DNA from 4 places in the Bradyrhizobium sp. 61 genome. Region 3 is predicted to be linked to each of the others. Evidence: predicted binding sites of a transcription regulator. Region 3 holds the regulator's gene; each other region holds the start of a gene.

Region 1 (4,843 bases), on a different contig from region 3:
CAGGCGAGCGCGAACAGGAAGCTCGCACCGACCGCAAACGTATTGGGATCGTAGCCGGAGTTCTCGGAGCGGCTGCCGGAGACAAAGCCATAGGCGCCGCCGAACGTCGCCGAGAAGATCATGAAGGAGCGAATCGCGAACGCGATGCGGGGATGCTGTCGCCTGAAGCGGCGCATGCGCACCTTGATCCGGAACGTCCGATCCATCGCCATCGACCCCGACTCTTGCTCCGAAACCCCGCGTCGCCAATTGCGACGATGTCTCGCCGACCTTGCGAACAGCTTGAGGCTTTGGTTCGGCCTCCAAACAGGGTTGACGAGGTGTTAACGCTTCAGAGCGAGGCGGCCTGGAGCGGGAGCGGGCGGTGGCCGCCATTGGCGCCGACGATCAGCGCCGCGGCCTCGCGCTGCGAAAAGGTCTTGGAGCGCACATAGATTCGATAATCGGCCGGCCCGTCGGTGGACAGGTAAATCACCGGACCGCCGTCGACCGGCTCCGCGGCAATCGTGACGAGGCGCGTCACCGGATTGGCCTGACAGGAGTCCGGTTCGGAGCCGAGACCGTCGTCCACGACCGCGAAGTCCGCCGCGTCCGGATCGTCGGTGATCTGAACCCGCACCGTGGCCCGCGACAGATCGTCGGTGAAGGCGATATGGACGCCGGCCGTCCAGAACAGGGATGTCAGCTCGACTGAAGTCTCGCCCAGCGCGATGCAGGGATGCGAGACCGATCCGATCTCGCCGCGGGCGAACACCGCGGCCGCCAGCAGGGGAACAACCGAGGCCAGGATCTTGAAACGCAACATGACACTCTACTCGCCCGGCCCGGTGTGGACTCGTACTGGGAACGCTTGGGCCTTATGGTTTGCAGAGCGTAAAGGAAACTCGTTACCGCCGGGTTGATGCGCGGAAGGATCAGGCCATCTGCCGCACATCCTCCGCGAGTGCGCGGTAGGACAGCGCCTCGGCGAGATGCAGCCGACCGATCTTCTCGGCGCCGTCGAGATCGGCGAGCGTGCGCGCCACCCGCAGCACGCGGTGATAGCCGCGCGCCGACAGCCGCATGGTCTCGGCGGCATCGCGCAGCAATTTGGCGCCTTGCGCATCCGGCTTGGCGACGTCTTGCAACACCGAGGCCGGCGCCTCGGCATTGGTGCGAACATACGGCAGGCCCGCATCCGCGTAACGCGCGAGCTGGATGTCGCGCGCGGCTGCGACGCGCGCAGCGACTTCCGCCGAGCCCTCGGCCGGCGGCGGCAGGATCAGATCCGCGGCGGTCACCGCGGGAACCTCGATGCGCAAATCGATGCGGTCCATCAGCGGACCGGAGATGCGCGCCTGGTAGTCGCCGGTGCAGCGGTCGATGCGGCCGCGCTTGCAGGCATAGCCGGGCTCGAACGCATGGCCGCAGCGGCACGGATTCATCGCCGCGACCAGCATGAAGCGCGCCGGATAAGTCACGCGATGATTGGCGCGGGAGACGGAGACCTCGCCGTTCTCCAGCGGCTGGCGCAGCGAATCCAGCACGCGCGGATCGAATTCGGGCAGCTCGTCGAGGAACAGCACGCCCTGGTGCGCAAGCGAGATCTCGCCGGGCTTTGCGCGGATGCCGCCGCCGGTGAGCGCGGCCATGCTGGCGGAATGATGCGGCGAACGGAACGGCCGCCGCGCGGTCAACGCGCCGCCCTCGATCTCGCCGGCAACGGAGGCGATCATGGAGACTTCGAGCAATTCGCCCGGCGACAGCGGCGGCAGGATCGAGGGCAGGCGCGCCGCCAGCATCGACTTGCCGGCACCGGGCGCGCCGATCATGAGCAGGTGATGTCCGCCGGCGGCCGCGATCTCCAGCGCGCGCTTGGCGCTCTCCTGGCCCTTGATGTCGCGCAGGTCGAGCGGGGAGGCGGCGACCTCGTGCACGCGCGGCGTGGGCCGCGACAGCACCTGCGTGCCCTTGAAATGGTTGGCGATCTGGATCAGCGATTGTGCCGCGATGATCTGGATGTCCGGGCTCGCCCACGCCGCTTCCGAGCCGCAGGCTGCCGGACAGATCAAGCCTTCCTCGCGCACATTGGCGCCGATTGCGGCGGGAAGCACGCCGGCCACCGGCGCGATCGAGCCGTCGAGACCGAGCTCGCCGAGAACGGTAAAACCGGTCAGCGCATCCGGCGGGATCGCGCCGATCGCGGCCATCAGCCCGAGCGCGATCGGCAGGTCGTAATGGCTGCCCTCCTTGGGCAGGTCGGCGGGCGCCAGATTGACGATGATCCGCCGCGCCGGCAGCGCCAGCCCCGAGGCGATCAGCGCCGAGCGGACGCGCTCCCGTGCCTCCGACACCGCCTTGTCGGGCAGGCCGACGATGGCGAAAGCCGGCAGGCCGGGCGCGACCTGCACCTGCACGTCGACCGCGCGGGCCTCGATCCCCTCAAAGGCGACGGTAGAAACCCGCTGAACCATGCCCGAACCAGCCTGCCCTCTCGTACAATTAGGGGTAGCAGAGCCCGATCTTTCTTGCAAGAACAATACGAGAACAACCCGAGGGCCCGGAAAACCCTAACCGGTCGTAAACATCACGCAGACACTACGCCTCGAATGCGAGCGGCTCTCATCAGCACATCCCAACGAATGTTCGCTACTCCTAGAGCTGCGGGATGGGCCGTGATCTAACGGGTGAACAATTCAAATGCTTGCAAATCGCCGCAGAAGCGAACGACGGGTGTGCACTCGGCTCGCCAAGATTCACTTTGGCGCGGGCTCGCTGCCGAGGGATTGCACGATCACGGATATCTCGGATGGCGGCGTGAAAGTGGTGGCGGAGTTTCTGGAAGTGCCGCCGCAATTCACCATCATCTTCGCGCCCGATTATTCCCGCCAATGCCGCCTGCGCTGGCGCATCGGCTGCGAATTCGGCGCCGAGTTCACCGATTGAGCCGGACGGGCCGGGTTCCTTAACTGGACTTTAGCGTTAATCGGTAAGCATCGCTGATCAGTCGCCGAGTGATCAGAGTATGCCCAAGCGTTCGTCCCTTGCCTCTCCGCCGGCGAGATTCCTGCTTTCCGCGCTCGTGATGCTTGCCCTCGGCGGCTGCCAGACCACGAGTCTGGAGGACATCACCGGCGCGCTCGGTGGCAAGTCGGAAACGGCTGGCAGGGCCGATCCGAAGCCGGACATGGACGCGCTTCGCGAGCGCTATCGCGCCAAGCCTTCCGATCCCAACGTCGTGCTCGAATATGGCATGGCGCTGCGCGAGACCGGCCAGCGCGCCCAGGCGGTTGCGGTGATGGAGCAGGCCGTGCTCGCCCATCCCAGCAACAAGGCGCTGCTCGCCGGCTACGGCCGCGCGCTCGCCGACAGCGGTAATTTCCAGCAGGCTTTCGACGTGCTGAGCCGCGCGCATACGCCTGAGGATCCGGACTGGCGCATCCTGTCGGCGCAAGGCGCGGCGCTCGATCAGCTCGGTCGCAACGAAGAGGCGCAGCAATATTATTCGGCAGCGCTGAAGATCGTGCCCGAGGAGCCGCAGGTTCTGTCCAATCTCGGCCTGTCCTACATGCTCCAGAACAATCTGCCGCGGGCCGAGGAAACGCTGCGCCGCGCCTATGAGCGCAATCGCGCCGATTCCCGCGTGCGCGCCAATCTGGCGCTCGTCGTGGGACTGCAGGGAAAGCAGGCCGAGGCCGAGACCATCGTGAAGGCCGACCTGCCGCCGGATCAGGCCGCGGCAAAGGTCACGGCGCTGCGGCAGTTGCTGGCGAAGAAGCAGCAGCGGGCGGACAAATAGCCCGCCCTCGTCTGGATTCTTTTTTTTGACGCGTTGTCCTGGCGCGACCCGGTATTCACTTCGCTCGAAAACGCTTTCGCCCTTACGACACCTTGCGATGCGGAGCTGAACCGCGACCCGCCCTGCCCTTGAGCCTCTTCAGGAGCGGCCCGAGCAGCGAGCGCTTCGGCTTCTTCACCTCGCCGCGCCCGGCGAGGCGGTTCGCCATGTTCTGGAACAGAAGGGTGGTGCGGTGGTTCTTGGAGACTTCCGCGATCATCTGGCCGTTATTGGCCGCGGTCGAGAACAGTTTCGAGTCGAACGGGATCGCCGCGATCGGCTGGCTCTCCATGGTCTTGGCGAACGCCTTGACGTCGATCTCCGCGCGCTTGTGCATGCCGACCTGGTTGATGCAGTACAGCGGCGGACGGTCATTGGGCCGTGCCGCCTTGAGCACGCTCAGCATGTTCCTGGTGTTGCGCAGATTGGCCAGATCGGGCTCGGCCACGATCACGATATCGTCGGCATTGACGAGCGCGCGGCGCGTCCAGCCCGACCATTGGTGGGGAACGTCGAGCACGATGCAGGGCGTCGTCATGCGCAGCGTGTCGAAGATCGCATCAAAAGCTTCGGCGCCGAAATCGTAGACGCGGTCGAGCGTTGCGGGCGCGGCGAGGAGACTGAGGCGCTCGGTGCATTTGGCGAGCAGGCGCTCCATCAGCGCCGTGTCCGGCCGGTCCTGCGAGAGCACCGCGTTGGCGATGCCCTGCGCCGGGTCCTGGTTGTAGTCGAGGCCGGCGGTGCCGAAGGCGAGGTCGAGATCGATCACGACGGAATCGAGCGCGAGGTCGCGCGCGATGGTCCAGGCCACGTTGTGCGCGACCGTGGACGCACCGACGCCGCCCTTGGCACCGACCACCGCGATGACGCGGCCGGTGATGATGGCTTCCGACGCCGAGAACAGGCTGCAGATCGAGCGGACGACGTCGAGGGTTTCGACCGGTCCCACCACGTAGTCGTTGACGCCGCGGCGGACCAGTTCGCGATAGGGCGCGGTGTCGTTGGGGTTGCCGATCACGACCACGC
Region 2 (4,843 bases), on a different contig from region 3:
CTATAGCGCCAGCGTTGTGCGCGCAGGCGTGAACTATCACTTCTGATAGTTGAAGAAGAAAATACCGGACAACAGCCTCCCGGCCGCTCGCGGCCGGGATTTTTTTCGCCAGGTGTTCGCTCGAAAACGCTCTAGGAGACGATGACCAAATTGACTGCCTTTGGTCCCTTCCCCTTCTTGTCCGGCTCGACTTCAAAAGTAATGCGCTGTCCTTCGGCGAGATCTTTCAGTCCCGCCCGCTCCACAGCAGTAATGTGCACGAAGACGTCGCGCCCGCCGTCGTCGGGCTTGATGAAACCGTAGCCGCGCTCGCCGTTAAAAAACTTGACCGTTCCCGTCATGGCCATCGGGAAACTCCCCCTCATTGCTCCTCCGTCGCGACGCAGACTCACGTCACGACATGACCGGGCCTTACGAAGCCCGGGAGCTGGCCATCCTTGGGCGGACCTTTCTTTCGGTCCGATCGGATCTTTCTTAGGCCTTCACTCCGCCGCAACCATTCGCGGAAGCGGAACGTAAAGCCAGTCACGGAAACAGCATAATACGGTTCTCTGCAGATTGACTACCGCTCCTGCATCTTTTTCCCAAGAATGCCGGTGTGTTACGGCCTCGGCACCTCTAATCGGAATCTGGCAGCTCCGCCCTGTCCGAGCGGTATCTCCAGCTCGGGCAGGATCGTCTTGAGCTCGCCATGCAGCGTGTACGGCGGATTGACGATCAACAATCCGGCGGAGGTGAGGGTGGCGCCATCAAGCTGCGGCGCGACACTGAATTCGAGACGCAGACATTTTCCTGGTGGTTTTGCTGCGGCTGCGAGCCGCGCCACTGATTGCACCAGCGTGTCGGTGGCGCGCCGGCTCTTGGCCGGATACCAGATTACATAGATACCGGTCGGCCATTTGGTGAAAGCCGCCGCGAAGGCGTCGCCGAGCTTTTCGAACTCGTCTTTCGCCTCGAACGGCGGGTCGATCAGCACGAGCCCGCGCCGTTCTTTCGGTGGCACGAAGGCCGGCAGCGCGACCCAGCCGTCGAGATCGACCACGCGCGCCTGTTCGTCGCGGCGCAGCACACCGATCAGCGCCTTGCGCGCCTTCGGCTCGAGCTCGCAGGCAACGAGGCGGTCCTGCGGCCGCAGCAGGCCGCGCGTGATCAGCGGCGAACCCGGATAGGCCTTGAGCTCGCCCTTCGGATTGTAGGCGCGAACGATGTCGAGATAGGGCTTGGCCAGCGCCACGGCGTCGTTCGACAGGCGCGCCTGCATCAGCCGCGCGATGCCGGTCAGCCATTCGCCGCTACGGCGCGCCTCGTCGCTTTCGAGATCGTAGAGGCCGGCGCCGGCATGGGTGTCGATGACACGGAATGCCCCCGGCTTGTCCTGGAGGTAGGTAATGATGCGCGCGAGCACGATGTGCTTGATGACATCGGCGAAGTTTCCGGCGTGGAAGGCGTGACGGTAGTTCATGAGACAGGACTACGCTACGTCACGGCTTGAGCAAAGCGGCATGCGCGCCTGTGCCGGCATGGGCCCCGAATCTGCAGCGCACCGCCGAACCGGCGCTGCGTCCGGGGCACAAACACTTGGACTAGCCACCTCTGATCGGCGGCATCGTCACCTGGTCGCGGCGGCAGGCGCGGCGCTCGATCTCCTCGCAGGCCCGGAATTGCAGGTCCTTGCTGAGGCAGATGCGGACCTCGGAGAGCCGGGTCCGATTGCAGGTGACCGAGATGGCCGCGTTGCTCAGGCCCGCATTGGCCTTGATGAAGGCTTCCTCCACCTCGCCCGGCGCCACGGTCTTGGCCTGTGACAGTTCGAGATATTCCGCGGGGATCTTGATCGCGGCGCGCGCCTTTCGGATCATCTCGAAATAATTGCGGCTGTCGAGCCCGGAGCAGGTGCCGTGCTTGTCCCACTCGTTGAAGATCAGCCCCGGCGCCGGCATCAAATCGAGCATCGAAGAGACGATGTTGCGGTTCAGGCGTGGCGACGGCCGCTGGCAATATTCAGGGAAGCCATTCTCATATTGCGGCCACAGCCCGTGCACCACGAACGCGTAGGGCCGCCCGCTGCACTGCATCTGCGAGCGACCACCGCCGCCGCCGCGGTTGCGCTCGGACGCCTCCTCGCAGAACGAGGGCGACCATGACAGCGACAGCACATAGAAGTCGAATTCGCCGGGCGCGTTCTGCCGTTTGTCCTGGGCCTTCGCGCCGCCCGGCAGCGCGACCAGCCCGGCGGCCAGAACCAGGGGGAGGGTCAGTGAGATCACGAGACGGGTGAACGAACGCAATCTAAAATGAAACATGGCGACGCCCCTCAACTAGACTGTGCAATCAGCCTAGCAGGCAACAAGAACATTTCAAGAACAAAATTCGGGCCGGCCCGTCAGGCGCCTGATCAGTCCGATTCAGGCCTTTCGATCGAGGCTCAGGGCCTGGCGGCGCGGCAGGACGGATTGTAGGCCCAGTTGCGGTCGAGCCCGACCACGCACCATTCCACACCATTGCCGTAGCCAGAGAAGCCGCCATCCTCGATGATCGAGAAATGCACCTTGCGCACCTTTCCGTCATTGAGCATGGCGTCGCCGGTGCAATAGCGGCGCGGAATGTTGTCAGACTGCCAGGGCCGGAACGCGATCTCGTGAACGGCGGCGAAGCCGGTGATCTTCAACGAGGAATTCCAGAACGAGCTTTCCTTCTCCCAGAACTGGGTGGCGATGGTCGGCAGCGCCCTCTCGCAATCGACGACGGCGCCGTCATAGCGCGGCCCGTTCAGCCAGAAGTTCAGCTCCAGCGGATTGGCGGCCCTGGCCTCACCGAGCGACAGCGCTCCGAACATGAGGCCAAGCAAGGTGGCAAAGCGGAGCGATTTCAGGGGGAGGGCGCGCATGGGCAATCCGGACAGCTGGGTCTTGCGAAGGATGGACGGTGCCGCGAAGGCCGGGGCAGGTCAAGTGCAGCGCGGCAACACTTGGCCAAGAGTTGACCCTAACCTCGCAGCCGGCGGGGCATCAGTTCTTTTCATGGACCTCCCGGCACCGTAAACTGGTGCCAACCAATTGGAGTGACGGGAATGCGAATCATTGCGGCCGCGGGCCTTTTTGCCGGCCTGGTTGTCTCGGGAATGATGGCCAGCCAGTCGGCACGCGCCGATCTCCTTCCGGTGCCTCCGTTCAAGGGCAACGACACCGGCGGCATCATCGCTTATTCGCTGGCGACCCAGGCGGATGCGCGGCAGGTCGCGGTCGATCACTGCGCGCGCTACGGCAAGGTCGTGAAATTCCTCGCGGTGCAGGCCTTTGAGGGCGGCTATATCTCGTTCTCCTGCCGTTGGGTGCCCTATGGCGCTGCCCAACAGCCGATCCGTACGCTGTACTGAGGCGCTTTCGGAACGTCGGGAGCTTCCCACATGACGCGCAAGCTCGCTTTGCTCGGCTCGGCCCTTTGTCTTGTGGTGTCGGCAGGCAGCGCCAGCGCCGACGATCTGCCGGTGCGCAAGGCCGGTCTCTGGGAAATGAAGATGGTCAGGACCGGCACGCCCATGCCCGAGATGACCATGCAGCACTGCACCGACGAGACCGTCGATAAGGAGATGAACAACAACGTCTCCCCGATGGCCAAGCAGATCTGCGCCAAGCAGGACATCAAGAAGACCGCGACCGGCTATGTCAGCGATTCCGAGTGCAACGTCGCCGGCATCAGCACGACCTCGCATGCCGAGATCACCGGCGATTTCAACTCGGCCTATACGGTGAAGACCTCGTCGCATGCGCAAGGCGGCGCCGCCGGCGCAGCAGGCCGCGACACCACGATGCAGCTCGAAGCCAAGTGGCTGGGGGCCTGCAAGCCCGACCAGAAGCCCGGCGACGTCGTAATGCCCGGCGGCTTCAAGATGAACGTGCGCGACATGGACAAGTTGAAGGCGCTGCTGCCGAAGTAGGCTCACCGCGAAATCGGTGCGCTCCCTCGCCCCGTTCTTATGGGGAGAGGGTTGGGGTGAGGGGCCTCTCTCCACACGTGCGGTCGTTGAGGGACCTGTACCCCCTCACCCGGATCGCAAGAGCGATCCGACCTCTCCCCGCAAGCGGGGCGAGGTGAAGGAAAGCTAAACCGGAATCCTGACACTCGCCCTTAATCCCCCCATCGGGCTGTCGCCGAGGGTGATGTCGCCGCCATGCGAGCGCGCGATGTCGCGGGCGATGGCTAGCCCCAAGCCGGTGCCGCCTTCGTCCTGGTTGCGGGCGTTGTCGAGCCGCAGGAACGGCTTGAACACCTCTTCGCGCAAGTGCGCGGGAATGCCGGGGCCGTCGTCCTCGACCGTGACAGTCAAATAACGGTGATCGCGCTGGCCGTTGATGGCGATGCTCTTGCCGTAGCGTGCCGCGTTGGTGACGAGGTTGGCGAGGCAGCGCTTGAACGAGGCCGGCTTCACGGTCACCACGGGCAGACCGTGGAACGCGACGGTCGCGGTGTGGCCGTGGCGCTCGGCGTCGCTGCGCAGCTCCTCGAGCGCCTGCGCCATGTCGGTCGGCTGCGACTGTTCGCCGGAATCGCCGCGGGCAAACGCAAGGTAGTCCTCCAGCATCATCGACATCTCGTCGACGTCCTTGCGCATGCCCTCGAGCTCCGGGTTGTCGCCAATCAGCGCCAGCTCGAGCTTGAAGCGGGTCAGGATGGTGCGCAGATCGTGGCTGACGCCGGCAAGCATCGCGGTGCGCTGCTCCATCGTGCGCTCGATGCGTGACTTCATCTCGAGGAAGGCGACCGCCGCGCGCCGTACCTCGCGCGCGCCGCGCGGCCTGAAGTTCGGCGCCTCGCGGCCCTTGCCGAAACTCTCGGCGGCGTC
Region 3 (4,843 bases):
TCTGTCTCGCCTTCTGGATCATGCCGCGGCGGACTTGATGCTCACCCTTCATCGCAGAGCGGATGACGCAGGATAAATCATCCTGCGCGGCCACTGTTTTGCCTCTGCGCCTGCACTCGGCTAGAACTCTCGCCGCCGATTTGCCCGAACGGGCCCAGCAGGAGTTTTCACCCGTGGCCCTGATGCCGGTTTCCGACGCGCTCTCCGCGGTGCTGGCGGGCGCAGAGCCGTTGCTTGAAGAGATGATCGCGCTCGACGCAGCCTTCCACCGCGTGCTCGCACGCGACGTCGCCGCGCGGCGCACGCAGCCGCCGCAGGCGATGTCGGCAATGGACGGCTATGCGGTGCGCGCGGTCGATGCGGCGAAGATCGACTCCCAGCTCACCCTGATCGGCGAGGTCGCGGCGGGCCGCCCGTTTGCGGGATCGGTCGGCGCCGGCGATGCCGTGCGTATCTTCACCGGCGGTGTCGTTCCCGATGGCGCTGATGCGGTCGTGATCCAGGAGGACACGATCGCGGACGGCAAGCGCATCACCATCAAGGAAGCCGCCGTAACGGGGCGGCACATCCGCCCCGCCGGCGTCGACTTCTCGGAAGGCGACGTGCTGCTGCGCAAAGGGGCCCGGCTCACCGAGCGCGACCTCGCGCTCGCCGCCGGCATGAATTACCCGCAATTGCCAGTCCGGCGACGCCCGAAGGTCGCGATCCTCGCGACCGGCGACGAGCTGGTGATGCCGGGTACGACGCCGGGCCACGGCCAGATCGTCTATTCCAACGGTTATGCCCTGCACGCGCTCGCCCGCAGCGAGGGCGCCGATACCATCGACCTCGGCGTTGCCGCCGACACGCTGGAGGCCACCACAGCCGGCATCGGCCGCGCGCGGGAGAGCGGCGCGGACATCCTGATCACGACCGGCGGCGCGTCGGTCGGGGACCACGATCTGGTCCAGCAGGCGCTGAGGGACGAAGGTATCTCGATGGCGTTCTGGAAGATCGCGATGCGGCCGGGCAAGCCGATGATGAACGGGCGGCTCGGCGCGATGCGCGTGATCGGCCTGCCCGGCAATCCCGTGTCATCCTACGTTTGCGGCTTCCTGTTCATGGTGCCGTTGATTCGCGCGCTTTCGGGCCGTTCGATGATTCATCACCGCCGCGAACGCGCGGTGCTCGGCCGCGATGTCGGCGCCAACGACCAGCGCGAGGATTACCTGCGCGCGCGCCTCGAGCTGCGCGACGACGGCACGCTTCTCGCCCTTCCGGTTAATCACCAGGATTCCTCGCTGCTTGCGAATCTCGCTGCGGCACAGGCACTTCTCGTGCGCGCGCCATTCGCGCCGAAGGCCGAAGCCGGCACGCCTTGCGAGGTCTTGCGGCTGCCCGTGTGATCGCTTCGTTCGCGTGCGTTCCGCGAACTTTGTCGCGTTCACGGTAAATTAAGCAGTTGCGGAACATGTATCGAACATATAGTGTCCGTTCATGATTTGTTTCGAGCATGTAGCGGCTTACTGCTGAATTCAGCGTCTCGGAATCGAACGACATCAACCGGGGGATTTTGGTCGAGATGTTAACGCGCAAACAATACGAGCTCCTGCGGTTCATCAGCGAACGGCTGAAGGAAAGCGGCGTGCCGCCCTCCTTCGATGAGATGAAGGACGCGCTCGACCTGCGCTCGAAATCGGGCATCCATCGCCTGATCACCGCGCTTGAGGAGCGCGGTTTCATCCGGCGCCTGCCCAACCGGGCCCGCGCCATCGAGGTGATCAAGCTGCCCGAGCTTCAGGCCGCTGCCGGCAGCCGCCGCGGCTTCACGCCGAGCGTCATCGAAGGCAATCTCGGCAAGGTCCGCACGACTTCGAGCCCGCCGGCGGACGAGGGCGAGCGCCCCGTCGCGGTCCCCGTGATGGGCCGCATCGCGGCCGGTACGCCGATCGAGGCCTTGCAGACCCGCAGCCACACCATCAGCGTACCGCCTGACATGCTCGGCTCGGGCGAACATTACGCGCTCGAAGTGCGCGGCGATTCCATGGTCGAGGCCGGCATTCTCGACGGCGACATGGCGCTGATCCAGCGCAACGAGAGCGCCGATACCGGCGATATCGTGGTGGCGCTGATCGACGACGAGGAGGCGACGCTCAAGCGCTTCCGCCGTCGCGGCGCCTCGATCGCGCTTGAGCCCGCCAATGCGGCCTATGAGGTCCGCATCCTGCCGCCCAACCGGGTGAAGATCCAGGGCAAGCTGATCGGGCTGTACCGGAAGTATTGATACCGGACGTGCCGGTATCGGTTATTTGGCGCCCCGCGCGCCTTCGATCGGCATCGCCGATCCGAGATTGGAGCGGACGATTGTCCGCTTCCGCTGGATAGTCTTTCTGGTTTCGCGCAGATTATCCGGCCCCTCCTCCAGCGGTAAATCCTCGGCACGCCGCACGAAGCAGCCCTGCTTCGTGGCCTTCAGGTTCGAGGAGAAGTCATGCGCCGGATCGTTCTGAGCACACTTGCTGTGGCGCTGATCGCAGCATCAGCGTCGCAAGCCTTGGACGTACAAGCCTTGGCCACGCAAGCCTTGGTCGCGCAATCGCGGCCCCATGTCCGCAAGGACACCGCCCTGAGCGAGCAAGTCCGCAAGGCCCGCGACACCGTCGACCGACGGTCGCGGCCGGGCTGGCAACATTCCGGCTGGTCGGCGCCTGCGGGGCGCTGACACGCGCCTGCGGAATGCAAAGGGGCGGGCTTTGTTCCTGGTGGATTCGGGAAAGTTAATGTGATTGCGGCCTGCGGCGGCGAGCCGTAGATTTGCCTACAACCCGGCAGAACGTTTGGTATTTCCACTCTGATAGAGGCCTGCGCCTCGATTAAGAGACGTGGGTCGCTATCCCTGCATGAGGAGCACCCGATGTGTGACTACAGCCTGCATGCCGTCGCGTCGCGTCCCGCCGAAGTCGGCGAGACGATCGTCACGACAACCTTCCGCGGCACCTCGACGCGCGGCTTTGCCTCCGCGGCCGATCCGACCGTCGCGGTCTGCCTGCTCCCGGGAACGGAGCTCGCCTTCGCCGACAACGTCCGCTACGACAATCGCTGGATCTGGACGCGCACCGTCAATTCGCGCGTCGGCAAGTTCGGCAAGATCGATCCGCACATTCCCGATCGCCATCATGATGCGATCGAATTCCCCGACGGCAAATCCGTGCTGGTGACGCAGCTGGTCGAAGGCCAGCGTGCGACCGTGCTGCAGCTACCGGTGACCCAGCCGCTCGGCGAGCGCGAGCACAAGCCGCAGACCATCACCGACAGCCGGCCAACCATCACCCGCCTGCCGATCGGCTGATGCAGCCATTCCCGGCCGGCAGGTCGGGCCAGGATTGAAATCGCCATCGCCGGCCGAGGCCGGCGAGATGGTGTCGTTCGTGTCCCGCGAAACTCCATCGGGCGGACCAAGCCGTGGCGTCTCCACCGCACGAAGTTTGCGCTGTCCTGCCTGAATTTTGAACGTCCGTTCCGCAGCCAAATGGCCGATGCTTGGTGCGGCTTGAGACGGCGGGCACGTTCGATGAAGACCTTCATTCGCGTCGTTGAACTCTGGGTGCCTGACCGCACGCGCATGCGGCTGGAATTCGGCGGCGGCCTCTACGGCGAAGGGTTGTCCGCGTTTAGGGACGTGAGCGAGGGTCTGCATTTCGGATATGACGAGGGGCTTCCCGGCAAGGCCTGGACCAGCGGCCACCCCGTGATCCTCACCAGATTCACCGATTCCTATTTCAGGCGGACCGATCAGGCCATCGCCGCCGGGCTGATCTGCGGCGTTGCGGTGCCGGTGTTTTCAGGCGAATTCCTGCAAGCCGTCATGGTGCTGTTCTGCGGCGACGACGAGGCCCATGTCGGCGCGATCGAACTCTGGCACAACGATGCCGAAACCTCCCACGAGATGGGGCTCGTCGACGGCTATTACGGCACCGCCGACATGTTCGAATTCAACTCCCGCCACACCAGATTTCCGCGTGGCTTCGGCCTGCCCGGCCGCATCTGGAAAGCCGGCCTGCCGCTGATCATCAAGGACCTGCACGATGCCAGGAGTTTTCTGCGCTGGGAGGACGCCGCCAAGGTCGGAATCAATCTCGGCGTCGGCGTTCCCTACCGGACCGGCACCGATCAGACCTGGGTGCTGACATTCCTCTCCGCGCAGGCGACCCCGATCGCGCGACGCTTCGAGATCTGGGTCCCGGACGAGGCCCGTTCGGCGCTGGTCTTCCGCGCCGGCGATTGCAGCGGGCAGACCGACCTCGCCGCGCTTTATGCGACGAAATCCATCGCCAAAGGCGAAGGCAGCATCGGCGGGGCCTGGGCCACCGGCATGCCCGCGCTCAACGACGATCTCGCGCGTGACGTCTCGGTCGCGGCCTTGCAGGCCTGCGCCTCTGGACTGAGCCAGATGGTCGTCCTGCCGGTGATCGGCAACGCCAGGCTCGACGCCGTGCTGGCCTGGTATCTGTAACCCGTCCGCTCAATCCTCGGCCTGCAGGTCGGCTTCCGATGGCGTCGCGTCGCGGTTGCGGGGAGCCGCCGCCTGCGGCGCAAGGCTCGCGCCGAAATCCGCCTCGCCGGCGGCCGCCGGCGACCACGGACGGTCTGTCCCCCTCGTCTTCGCCGCCTGAACCGCAAAACCGTCGCCGCTTCGCGTCAGCGCCAGCGCGCCTTGCTTTGCGAGACGCTGACGGTCGACAACCATCGCCGCGCAATCCGGCGGCGCCGGCCGCGCCGTCACCACCAGCGCGGCACGGCTGCAATCGTCAGCCAGTGAATCGATGCGCAAGGCCAGCGCGACCAGGCGCCCGTCGGCGAGCGG
Region 4 (4,843 bases), on a different contig from region 3:
GTCAGAAGCGTTCCGCCCCACCAGCGTCTGATCGGGGTTTGACGGCGGAAATCCTCCCGGCCTTCAAGGACCGCTTCCCCAAATTCGGTGAGCGATGGCCGGCTTCGGCGAAAGGCGGCGTTGCGGCCTCGCGCATCGTGCGGGGCCAGCGTCGCGAGTTTCGGATCGAGACCCGTGATCACCGGCATTGGGCCGGACCCAAGCCCTTCGAGCAGCGGGCCCAATTCCCATTGATCGAACACGCGCGTTTGCAGCGGACCGTCCGGTTGAAACAGCTCCTTGGTACGGTTGTGCCCCCGCGCAATCAGGTCGAGAAGCCGCGCTTCCGTCGTACCTAGTCCGGTGATTGGTGATGGCAGTTCTGCCAGCAATTGTTCCATCGCAGGCTTCAGGAAGGGCAGCCTGGGGAAATCCCTGCCGAGCAATCCGAAACAGAGCTCCGGCGTTGGCGCCCGGTAGGCTTCCCAGGCCATGTTGGCGATCTCGAAGTCGCAGTCCGCGACTTCCAATTCCCGCACCATACGATCGCGAAGCTCTGTGCCGTCCGCTCCGCGCAGATCGAAATTGACACGTCGCAATCTCAGACGATCGGTGATCGATGGATGGGACCGCAAATAATCGAGGATCCAGATCAGTTGCAACTGACTATTGGGCTTAGGGTCGAACCACAGCTCGATGAGATCGACGCCATAGGTCTCGCAAAACCAAATCAGGCCTGTCTCCTTGTGGGCGAGACCGGTCTGAGGCAACCGGCCAACAAGATCGGACCAACGCACCTCCGGATCGCCTCTGACATAGCCTCCCGTCAGGTATTGCTCGAGGTGATGCGAGGTAGGCAGTGGCCCCGAAACGAAGCGAAAGATGAACGGGACGACCATGTCGGCGCGATCCGCATGGGCAAGACCGACGCCGGACGAACTGGTCAGGATCACACGCTTCATTGCCGACGCGCCCCACAAAACGAAACGGGCACTGACGACGTCGGCAACTCAACGTCCTCAGCGCCCGCTCCTCGCGAAAGTTCTTCGCTGTTCGAGGCTTACTCTTCCGCCGGCTCCTCGCCGTCGGCGTCGCGCTCGGGGGTGCCGGCGAGAATCTGCTCGGCAATCAGGCCGGAGTTCTGGCGGATCGAGGTTTCGATCTTGGCGGTGATGTCCGGGTTGGCCTTCAAAAACGCTTTCGAGTTCTCGCGACCCTGGCCGAGGCGCTGGCTGTCATAGGAGAACCAGGCGCCGGACTTTTCGACGATGCCGGCCTTGACGCCGAGATCGAGGATCTCGCCCATCTTGGAGACGCCTTCGCCGTACATGATGTCGAATTCGACCTGCTTGAACGGCGGCGCCAGCTTGTTCTTCACCACCTTGACGCGCGTGGTGTTGCCGACCACTTCGTCGCGCTCCTTGATCGCGCCGATGCGGCGGATGTCGAGGCGGACGGAGGCATAGAATTTCAGCGCGTTGCCGCCGGTCGTGGTTTCCGGCGAGCCGTACATCACACCGATCTTCATGCGGATCTGGTTGATGAAGATCACCATGGTGTTGGATTTGTTGATGGAGGCCGTCAGCTTGCGCAGCGCCTGGCTCATCAGACGGGCCTGGAGACCCGGCAGCGCATCGCCCATCTCGCCTTCGAGCTCGGCCTTCGGCACCAGAGCCGCGACCGAATCGACCACCAGCACGTCCACCGCACCCGAGCGCACCAGCGTGTCGCAGATTTCCAGCGCCTGTTCGCCCGTGTCCGGCTGCGAAATCAGGAGCTCGTCGATGTTGACGCCCAGCTTGCGCGCATAGACCGGGTCGAGCGCGTGCTCGGCGTCGATGAAGGCGCAGATTCCGCCCTTCTTCTGCGCTTCCGCCACCGTGTGCAGCGCCAGCGTGGTCTTGCCCGAGGATTCCGGCCCGTAGATTTCCACGACGCGCCCCTTCGGCAGACCACCGATCCCGAGCGCAATGTCGAGCCCGAGGGAACCCGAGGACACCGCCTCGACATCCATCGACCGGTCGTTCTTGCCGAGCTTCATCACCGAGCCCTTGCCGAACTGGCGCTCGATCTGGGAGAGCGCGGCGGCCAGAGCTTTACTCTTGTCCATGGAAGATCCTTCGACGATACGCAGGGCAGTGTTGGACATTGGGTCGTGCTCCTTATGGCGAGGATTCGCTAGAGGGACAAACGATTGGCGGGGCGGGCCGGCGATAAAAGTAATGTACCCTATTTGTTCCAAGTTCGCAATATGTTCTTTCGCGGATTTTGGCGCTGGCCTGTTTCTGGCGACATTGGCCTAGCTTGAAATGACACGTGGCCTGTTTTGTTCTTGGCAACCGTACGGTGTATTAACGGACGGAACACGCCGTCATATATTACCGAAATTTCCCGGTTTTGGCATAATCCGCATAGACGCTCGTTCCGGTTGAGCGCAAGGTTCCCTCTCAATCGCGAGGGAAACCTATGACCGACAGACTTATTCAGGCAGGCATTGTCACCGTCGGCACCGTAAACGCTGGCCTAATCGTCTGGCTGATCCTGATGATTTGAGGCCGCCGCAGTTGGCGGCCTCTTTCATTCGAAAACGCCTTTCTTATCGCGCCCTGTAACCTCTTCGACCAGACGCGAGACATCGGCATTTCGTTTTGCCTTACGTAAGAACAGCGCAAGATAATCCGACAAGTCTTGGTAACTGTCAGGTGACAGATTTTGGCGCTGGCCTGTTTCTGGCGACATTGGCCTGGTTTGAAATGACACGTGGCCTGTTTTGTTCTGGGCCAACCATGCGGTGTATCCGCGAGCGGAACGTCGCCGTCACAAATCCGCAATCCCCAGCGAATCTTTTGCGGTGTCTGGCCTGTCTGAGGATGGCGCCGCCAGTCGTTGAGGGAGTCTGGGTGATGACGGAAAACACGCAGCAGCAGGCGGACAGGCGCAATCGGCTATTGGAAGCCGCTACGCAGGAAATGATCAAATTCGAACAGAAGGAAAATGAGTTCCGCAGGCGAGATCGCGAGGAGCGCGCGGCGGAGCTTCGTCTGCCTCTGGATAAGATCAACGTCCACTGAGCGGCGCCGACAGTTTCACACGACTGTCATGGCACGTTCCTAGCATTGTCATGCGACGGGGGTCCGGCGCGCGGCTCTCCGTCCAACCTCGGCCTAGACCACCAGATGGGCGGAGAGCTCGCCGACCTCCCGAACCATCGCGGCACGCCCGACCCACAACGTCCTTTCATCCGGATATTCTGATGATCAGAAGATCGCGGCCGTTGCAGGCGGTGGCCCGATCCCCTCTCCCCTCTGAGGTGTCCCGCCGCGTGACATAAAACCTTGGCACAGGTTGTGCACACTCATCATCACCGGGGTTTTGCATCCACCTCTCCGGGGCTGGAAAGCCGCCGCCCGCGCGACATTTAAGCGGGCGGCGTTTTTATTAATGTCGCAGTCCGACAGTCCCGCTGTCCTAATTGGGACGGCACCCGGATTTGGTACTGGCCTGTTCCCGCCGGGGCTGAGCGCGCCCCCCTACGCAAAGCGCGCACAGCCGAGACCGGCTCGCACATGAGCGAGTGGCTGACATCGCCGGGGCTTCAACCGCCAAAGCCAGCCTAGAAGCAGACGACGCCTGAGCTATCGCGTTGCCGGCATAGATCCGGATGCGTCCCGGCGTGGTCATTCGCGTTGGCGGCACCAACGCTTGAGGATGAAGGTTTTCCCAATTCTGCGGGAGTCCCGATGAACCTTGGCACGGGACGTGCCGACATAACGATATCGGGATTTTGCAGTTTCCCTCCCGGGGCTGGTAAGCCGCCGTCCGCGCTTCATTTAAGCGGACGGCGTTCTTGCTTCTGAAGCCCAACAAGCAACCTGTCCTGACTTGATGTTCCGAGTGTCCTGATTGGGACAGCACCCGGGTTTGGGCGTCGGCTGTTTCCGACCTCACTGTCCGATTTTGAAACGAGCTGTGGCCGGATTTGAAGTCGTTCAATTGTCGCGAGGTGAGACAGCACGTCGCGGCAGGACGCAGTCACCCTCCACCTGTCACCGAGCGGCCCTTGGCAATCTACCGGTGATTGAAAACGCCATCACGCTCGCGCCTCGCTTCCCTCTTGGAAAGAAGCAACGCGGCAGAGCTTCGCGAAATCCTTCAGGCGCTCCGCAAGAAACTGAACCAACGCCGCCTCGATTGGCCGCCCCCGTCTTGATCCGGCACCGCGTTGGCGCGGCTGCTGCGGCGACAGAAACCGAGGGGAACCAGAACACTCTTTCACCAAGGCGGACAAGCGGCCGCTTCGAAACGTCGCGGCCTGCGGGAACAAAGTTCATGCGAATGGACGATGACCGCATCGAGATCGTCTCGCTAGCATTCACGCGCCTCGTTCGCTCGGTTCGATTCAAGATGTTCTGCGAACAGGCTCAAACCGAAGAAGGGTCTGCCACTTCCAGCCACGACCGCTTCGATCAACGAGGTACGATGAATGGATCAATTGTACGCCGAGCGGTTCGATAGCTCCCAGAGTTCGGAACACCGCCCATTCATTTCGGTGGCAATACCCACCTTCCGCCGACCGGAGATGGTGCGCCGTGCAATTGAAAGCGTGCTGCAGCAGGAGCACGCCGACTGGGAAATGGTGATCAGCGACGACGAAGGTCCGGAAGGCGCGACTTGGAGCATCCTGTCCGAGCACGCGCGGAGCGACCCGCGCATTCGCGTTATCGAGAACCACCGCGGCCGGGGCCAGGTTGAGAATACCAACAACGCGATGCTCGCATGTCGCGGCGACTGGATCAAAGTGCTGCACGACGACGACTGGCTCACGCCAGGATCGCTTGCGACTTTTGCGGAATTGGCGAGGACG

The links. The regulator LexA, encoded in region 3, represses DNA repair genes until DNA is damaged. The targets are predictions, from matches to a motif close to TGTTCNNNNTGTGTTCNG.
Region 1: the regulator LexA is predicted to act here: its motif matches at 2,512-2,529, upstream of IVB46_RS32070 (YifB family Mg chelatase-like AAA ATPase).
Region 2: the regulator LexA is predicted to act here: its motif matches at 2,349-2,366, upstream of IVB46_RS27390 (ribonuclease T2).
Region 4: the regulator LexA is predicted to act here: its motif matches at 2,221-2,238, upstream of recA (recombinase RecA).

The regions. Positions count from the first base shown of each region.
Region 1 covers NZ_JADPIU010000082.1:249,113-253,955, reverse strand. Annotated here, with positions in the region: gene IVB46_RS32080 (ATP-binding protein) at 1-212, opposite strand, end outside; gene IVB46_RS32075 (hypothetical protein) at 332-805, opposite strand; gene IVB46_RS32070 (YifB family Mg chelatase-like AAA ATPase) at 915-2,453, opposite strand; gene IVB46_RS32065 (PilZ domain-containing protein) at 2,680-2,925, shown strand; gene IVB46_RS32060 (tetratricopeptide repeat protein) at 3,005-3,778, shown strand; gene IVB46_RS32055 (AAA family ATPase) at 3,861-4,843, opposite strand, start outside.
Region 2 covers NZ_JADPIU010000072.1:10,837-15,679, reverse strand. Annotated here, with positions in the region: gene IVB46_RS27405 (outer membrane protein) at 1-46, shown strand, start outside; gene IVB46_RS27400 (cold-shock protein) at 132-347, opposite strand; gene rlmJ (23S rRNA (adenine(2030)-N(6))-methyltransferase RlmJ) at 602-1,462, opposite strand; gene IVB46_RS27390 (ribonuclease T2) at 1,584-2,303, opposite strand; gene IVB46_RS27385 (hypothetical protein) at 2,426-2,887, opposite strand; gene IVB46_RS27380 (hypothetical protein) at 3,071-3,376, shown strand; gene IVB46_RS27375 (DUF3617 family protein) at 3,407-3,937, shown strand; gene IVB46_RS27370 (ATP-binding protein) at 4,103-4,843, opposite strand, start outside.
Region 3 covers NZ_JADPIU010000035.1:41,530-46,372, reverse strand. Annotated here, with positions in the region: gene glp (gephyrin-like molybdotransferase Glp) at 174-1,385, shown strand; gene lexA (transcriptional repressor LexA) at 1,562-2,263, shown strand; gene IVB46_RS10620 (hypothetical protein) at 2,471-2,701, shown strand; gene IVB46_RS10615 (hypothetical protein) at 2,894-3,328, shown strand; gene IVB46_RS10610 (GAF domain-containing protein) at 3,551-4,492, shown strand; gene IVB46_RS10605 (ComEC/Rec2 family competence protein) at 4,502-4,843, opposite strand, start outside.
Region 4 covers NZ_JADPIU010000028.1:11,173-16,015, forward strand. Annotated here, with positions in the region: gene IVB46_RS09730 (hypothetical protein) at 1-941, opposite strand, end outside; gene recA (recombinase RecA) at 1,040-2,128, opposite strand; gene IVB46_RS09740 (hypothetical protein) at 2,883-3,050, shown strand; gene IVB46_RS09745 (glycosyltransferase family 2 protein) at 4,463-4,843, shown strand, end outside.